2 regions of the Stenotrophomonas sp. Y-13 genome follow, and region 2 is predicted to be linked to the other one. Evidence: riboswitches for the same ligand, from Rfam matches in the RefSeq annotation. Region 2 holds a riboswitch; the other holds the start of a gene.
What was found. Region 2 has a riboswitch for thiamine pyrophosphate ahead of ACJ7VY_RS14040 (TonB-dependent siderophore receptor). Riboswitches for the same ligand answer to the same signal wherever they lie in the genome.

Region 1 (3,403 bases), 230 kb from region 2:
CGTGATTGCAGCGTGCGCGGCCAATACGCGCCGCCGCACCGTTGTCACCGGCGCGGGCAATTCAACAAGCTGAAGAAAACATAAAGACAGATTCACGCCACTGCGCCCGTCCGCCGCGTGCGGGCGGGCGCGGCGGCGATCACCGCCGTGCCCGCGCGGGCACCGGCGCATCACTCGGCGCGGTACACCTGCGCACCCTGCGCGCGGAATGCCCTGGACTTCTCCTCCATTCCGGCCGCCAGCGCGCCGGCGGCGTCCAACCCGCGTTCGGCCGCGTAGTCGCGCACGTCCTGGGTGATCTTCATCGAGCAGAAATGCGGGCCGCACATCGAGCAGAAGTGGGCGAGCTTGTGCGCCTCCTTCGGCAGCGTCTCGTCGTGGAACTCCCTGGCCTTGTCCGGATCCAGGCCGAGGTGGAACTGGTCCTCCCAGCGGAACTCGAAGCGCGCCTTGCTCAGCGCGTTGTCGCGCACCTGCGCACCGGGATGGCCCTTGGCGAGATCGGCCGCGTGCGCGGCGATCTTGTAGGCCATGATGCCGTCGCGCACGTCCTGGCGATTGGGCAGGCCCAGGTGCTCCTTCGGCGTGACGTAGCAGAGCATCGCGGTGCCGTACCAGCCGATCATCGCCGCGCCGATCGCGCTGGTGATGTGGTCGTAGCCCGGCGCGATGTCGGTGGTCAGCGGCCCGAGCGTGTAGAACGGCGCCTCGCCGCACTCGCGCAGCTGCTTGTCCATGTTCTCCCTGATCAACTGCATCGGCACGTGGCCCGGGCCTTCGATCATGGTCTGCACGTCGTGCTTCCACGCGATCTTCGTCAGCTCGCCCAGCGTCTCCAGCTCGCCGAACTGGGCCGCGTCGTTGGCGTCGGCGATGCAGCCCGGGCGCAGGCCGTCGCCGAGCGAGAAGGCCACGTCATAGGCCTTCATGATTTCGCAGATCTCCTCGAAGTGGGTGTAGAGGAAGTTCTCCCGGTGGTGCGCCAGGCACCACTTGGCCATGATCGAGCCACCGCGCGACACGATGCCGGTGGTGCGCGCGGCGGTGAGCGGTACGTAGCGCAGCAGCACGCCGGCGTGGATGGTGAAGTAGTCCACGCCCTGCTCCGCCTGCTCGACCAGGGTGTCGCGGAACATTTCCCAGGTCAGTTCCTCGGCGCGGCCATCGACCTTCTCCAGCGCCTGGTAGATCGGCACGGTGCCGATCGGCACCGGCGAATTGCGGATGATCCATTCGCGGGTTTCGTGGATGTGCTTGCCGGTGGACAGGTCCATCACCGTGTCGGCGCCCCAGCGGATCGCCCAGACCAGCTTCTCCACTTCCTCGGCGATGCCCGAGGACACCGCGCTGTTGCCGATGTTGGCGTTGATCTTGGTGAGGAAGTTGCGGCCGATGATCATCGGCTCGCATTCCGGATGATTGATGTTGCACGGCAGGATCGCGCGGCCGCGGGCGATTTCGTCGCGTACGAATTCGGCGGTGATGCGGGGCGCCAAGGCGGCGCCGAAGTGCTCGCCCGGGTGTTGCTTCAGCAGCTGCGCGTCGCGCACCTCGTCCAGCCGCTGGTTCTCGCGGATCGCGACGAACTCCATTTCCGGGGTGACGATGCCACGCCGCGCGTAGTGCATCTGGGTGACGTTGGCACCGGCGCGCGCACGCCGCGGCAGGCTGCGCGCGGGGAAGCGCACCGCCTCCAGCGCCGGGTCGCACGCGCGGCCACGGCCGAACGTCGAACCCAGCTGGGCCAGGCATTCGCTGTCGCCGCGTTCCTCGATCCATGCGCGGCGCAATGCCGGCAACCCGGCGCACAGGTCGATGCGCGCGTCCGGGTCGGTGTAGGGGCCGGACGTGTCGTAGACCGTGACCGGCGGGTTGTGCTCGCCCCCGAACAGGGTCGGCGTGCGGGTCAGCGCGATCTCGCGCATCGGCACCCGCAGGTCCGGGCGCGAGCCGGGCACGTGGATCCTGCGCGAGCCGGGGATCGGCTGCGTGAGCGATCCGGAGAGTTGCTGTGCCTGCTGCTGCAGGGCGGAAAGCGGTGCATTCATCGGGCGTCGTCCTGTTGGAGGCCCACGCGGATGCACGGGCCGGACGAAGCGAAGGCGCGCCGCCACCGGCGCATGGACGCAGCCTGGGCAGGCGTCCACGCACGGCAACATTGCGAAGCTTCCCTACGCCGGTATCAACCGGATCAGGTTCCAAGGGACTGTCTCAACCGTGGCGCCAACGCCGCGGTACCCCCGCTTCGGGCGGCATTAGAACACGAAGCGGCCGGCCGGGTGGAACGCGCGGCCGGCACGCCACCGGCGCGGGCCGCGTGGCGGCGACGCGGCGGGCACTAACGGATTCGTGACGTCGGGTTCAGTAGGATGCGCCGCTGCCGCCGCCAGGCGGCCCCGTGCCGCCATGCCGGCCTCCCTCCTTCCGTGTCCGCGGGCAACCGGTTACGCCATGACCGGCGCCGCGGCGACCGGTTCCGCTGCAAGCCCTGGCTCGCCCCCCATCCCCAGATCGGAGAAGCTCCTCCATGGTGTTTCGTGTTTCCATCGCGCTGGTCGCCGCCCTGGTGCTGCTGGCCGGCATCGCCCCCGGCCCCTTCAACGACGTGGTGCAGGCCGTGCTGGTCGACGTCGTGCGCAGCGTCGGCTGGCTGTACCTGCTGATCGTGTTCCTGACGCTGACCTTCCTGCTGTACTTGGCGTTCGGCCGTTTCGGCAACCTGCGCATCGGCGGCGAGGACGCCGAGCCGGACTTCTCGCGCGCCAGCTGGCTGGCGATGCTGTTCGCCACCGGCATGGGCATCGGCCTGGTGTTCTGGGGCGCGGCCGAGCCGATCTCGCATTTCTCCAAGCCGCCCGAGGGGCTGCCGCCGCAGAGCGTGGACGCGGCGCGCGCGGCGATGCGCTACGCCTTCTTCCACTGGGGCCTGCACCCGTGGGCGATCTACGCCCTGATCGGGCTGGCGATGGCATGGTTCCAGTACAACCGCAACGGCCGCGGCCTGATCAGCGACATGCTGCAGCCGCTGATCGGACGCCACCACCGCGGTGCCATCGGCCACGCGGTCAACATCGCCGCGGTGGTGGCCACCGCGATCGGCGTGGCCACCACGCTGGGCTTCGGCACCATCCAGATCGCCGCCGGACTGCAGCGCGTGTTCGGCCTTACCGCCAGCGTGTCGGTGCAGCTGGGCATCATCGCCATCGCCTTCGTGCTGTACATGGCCTCGACCCTGAGCGGCGTGGACCGTGGCATCAAGTGGCTGTCCAACTGCAACCTGCTGCTGGCCGCGCTGCTGCTGGCCGCGGTGCTGGTGCTGGGGCCGACCGGCTTCATCTTCGACACCTTCACCACCACCCTCGGCGCCTACCTCAACCAGCTGGTGACCATGAGCCTGCGCATG
Region 2 (3,403 bases):
CTTGCCACCTAGCAATTCATTCAGGCCGACGCCGCTTCGCGGCGCGGCCTAATTCAGGCGTTAGCTGTTATGACCAACAATTCAGTGTCTTATCCAACAATCAGTACCCAATGGGCCGGGATGCATGGGGAGGGAATGCAGCTTGAGCTCTCTTGTGATATCTCCGGGGAAAAACATTACTTCGCGAGCTTTGTAGCTGATCCGGCGGATGAGTCACTGGCACTAGAGCTGACAGTATGTGGCCGTCCTGTTCGTATAGCCGTTGCGCAGCTAGAGTCCTTGATAGCCGCGGCTAAGAAAGACGTACATTCAGAAGCCTGGTATGACAAGCAGTTGCCTTCCGGCAATAGCAGCTAACAATTCACTCAGGCCGACGCCGCTTCGCGGCGCGGCTTAATTCCGGAGTTAGGCGGCGTGCAATGGATGAGCAAGAGTCCCTCGTAGCGGCGATCAACGAAGAAGTCAAACTCTGCGCGTACAACTCAGCTTGGCCGTCTCTTTACGAAGAAGAGCGCCAACGACTTCATGCACTGCTGCCCGGCACGATCATCGACATCCAGCACATCGGCAGCACGTCAGTTCCAGGGTTGATGGCCAAGCCCATCATCGACATCCTTGCTGGCGTGGCATCAATGGAAGTTGCAGAGTCGATTGGCGAAGTTCTGTGCAAATCCGGCTACACCACATCCGCTGAGTTCAACCGGTCACTCACAGATCGCAAGTGGTTCATGCGTTGGGCCAACGGCCACCGCACTCATCATCTGCATGTTGTCGTTCACGCGGGGCCTGTTTGGAGTGAGCGCCTCAAGTTCCGGAATGCGCTGCGCGCCGATCCTGACCTCGCAGCAAAGTACGAAAAGCTCAAGGTCCAAATGACTACCGAGCATTCACAAGACAGAGAGGCATATACAGATGCCAAGGCGCACTTCGTTCAAGCCGTGTCACGAGCCGCCTAACCCTTCCATCGAGAGAATGCTTTCCGGCCTACAGCCTCCAAACGCCTCTCATGTCAAACGTTGAACGTCGGCTTCTGGCCGATTTCTGCCGGTGACCAAACCCGTAGTCCGTCTGAGCGCTTCTACTGCGTCCAACTCGCTGGCGGCGGCGTCCAGTCCGATGGCAGAGCTTTCCGGCTCCTTGGCAGCACGTAAGGGGCTTCGCCGGGAAGGCTCCATGCGGGGCGAGCCCCGCATCTACGAGATGCGAGGCCCCATGCGCGCAAGCGCCCCCAAACCCACCCACGGGCCAAGCCGCGGCTTTTGTGGTCAAATACGCGCCTGAAGCGGGGGTGCCTGGGCTTGTCCAGGCTGAGAGAGTCCCTTGGAACCTGATCCGGTTTGCACCGGCGTAGGGAGCTTTGAGCAGCAGGCACACCGCCTTCGTGGCCGGTCGCGCGTGCGCGCCTTCGCTTCGTCTCCCCCCACGGCTGATGACGAAACGAATGAACCGCTGCCCCTCCCTTTCGCTGTTGACCGCCGCGCTGGCCGCGGCCCTGCCGCTGCACGCGCACGCCCTGGACACCGCCGCCGAGCGCTCGCCCACCGAGCTGGCTGCCGTGCGCGTACAGGCCAAACAACCCGGCGCAAAGGAGCCGCAGTCCAACAGCTTCGGCAGTGGCGACTGGAAGAACACCCCGGCCTCGATCAGCGTGCTGGACCGCGGGCTGCTCGACCGCCGCGTGGTGCGCACGCTGTCCGAGCTGGCCGACAACGATGCCTCGCTGGGCGACAGCTACGCGCCGGTGGGCTACTACCAGAACGTCGCCATTCGCGGCTTCGCGCTGGACACCGCCACCGGCTACCGCTTCAACGGCCTGAGCATCGCCGGCGAACAGCGGCTGGCGCTGGAGAACGTGCAGCAGGTGGAAATCCTCAAGGGCGAGGCCGGGCTGGCCGCCGGGGTGATCGCCCCGGGTGGCGTCATCAACTACGTCGGCAAGCGCCCGGCCGAGGTGCGCAACGTCACCCTGGGCACCGACGCCGAAGGCTCGCGCTACGCCGCCATCGACATGGGCCACTGGCTGACGCCACGCATCGGCGTGCGCTTCAACGCCGCCTGGGACAACAGCCACTCCTACATCGACCATGCCGACGGCCGCCGCAACTTCTACGCGCTGGCCACCGACTGGCTGATCGGCGAACGCGGCAAGCTGGAGGTGGACGCCAGCTACCAGACCAGCGCGCAGCGCTCGGCCTCGGGCTACCAGCTGCTGGGCGCCAGCGCGCTGCCGCAGCACGTGGACCGCACGCAAATGCTGGGCTACCAGCGCTGGCAGAAGCCGGTGGGCATCGACAGCACCAACCTCAGCGCACTGCACACCTACGATTTCAGCCCGGCGTGGCAGTCGCGCGTGTCGGCCAGCCACAGCCGCTCGGTGATCGACGACAACGTCGCCTTCGCCTACGGCTGCTACTACGCCGAAGCCTGCTGGGATGGCAGCGTGCCGGGCAACTACTTCGCGCCCAACGGCGACTACGACATCTACGACTACCGCAGCCCCGACGACACCCGCCGCAACCAGCAGCTGCGCGCCGAACTGCGCGGCCGCTTCGCCACCGGCGCGGTCGGGCACCAGCTGGTGCTTGGCGCCGACTACTTCCACCGCAGCGTGGACAAGCGCCGCAACGTCAACGCATACGTCGGCACCGGCAACATCCATGACCCCGCGGTGCCGCAGTTCGAGCCCTCGCCGCTGCAGCCGGGCCCCTCCGTGCGGCGCGTGGACAGCCGCCAGAAGGCGCTGTTCGTGCTGGACCGCATGCAGCTGGCCGACAACTGGCAGTGGCTCGCCGGCGGCCGCTTCGTGCGCCTGGACGAGCGCGCCTGGGACAAGCGCGGCAACCCCGAGCGCGACAGCCGGGTGTCGCACTTCCTGCCGCAGACCGCGCTGATCTGGAGTGCCAACCCGCAGCTCAACCTGTACGCCAGCTACGTGCGCGGCATCGCCCTGGGCGAGGAAGCGCCGTTCTGGACCAGCAACGAAGGCAGCTTCCTGCCGTCGGTGCTGTCACGCCAGCTGGAAGTGGGCGCCAAGTACACGCCCACCGACGCGCTGACCCTGGGCGCGGCGCTGTTCCGCATCAGCCGGCCGTTCCAGTACGCCAAACCGGACGCCAGCGACTACGGCTACACCTTCGTGCAGGAAGGCCGGCAGACCCATACCGGGCTGGAACTGAGCGCGCGCGGGCGCGTGGGCGACAACCTGCAGCTCAGTGCCAGCGCCAGCGTGCTGCGGGCGCGGGCGCGCGGCACCGGCACCCCGGCCTACGAAGGCCACCCGCTGATCAACGTGCCCACCACCCGCGCCAGCGTGCACGCCGACTACGCGCTGCCGTGGGTGCCCGGGCTGGGCGTGACCGGCGGCTGGCGCTTCGCGTCTTCCAACGTGGCCACCGCCGACGGC

Region 1: it holds a riboswitch for thiamine pyrophosphate, as region 2 does, so the genes downstream of both, thiC (phosphomethylpyrimidine synthase ThiC) here and ACJ7VY_RS14040 (TonB-dependent siderophore receptor) in region 2, are expected to answer to the same signal.

What each region holds. Positions count from the first base shown of each region.
Region 1 covers NZ_CP176501.1:2,883,155-2,886,557, forward strand. The annotation lists gene thiC (phosphomethylpyrimidine synthase ThiC) at 171-2,048, opposite strand; TPP riboswitch at 2,151-2,252, opposite strand; gene ACJ7VY_RS13055 (BCCT family transporter) at 2,528-3,403, shown strand, end outside.
Region 2 covers NZ_CP176501.1:3,112,294-3,115,696, forward strand. The annotation lists gene ACJ7VY_RS14030 (hypothetical protein) at 70-357, shown strand; gene ACJ7VY_RS14035 (GrpB family protein) at 420-956, shown strand; TPP riboswitch at 1,275-1,371, shown strand; gene ACJ7VY_RS14040 (TonB-dependent siderophore receptor) at 1,442-3,403, shown strand, end outside.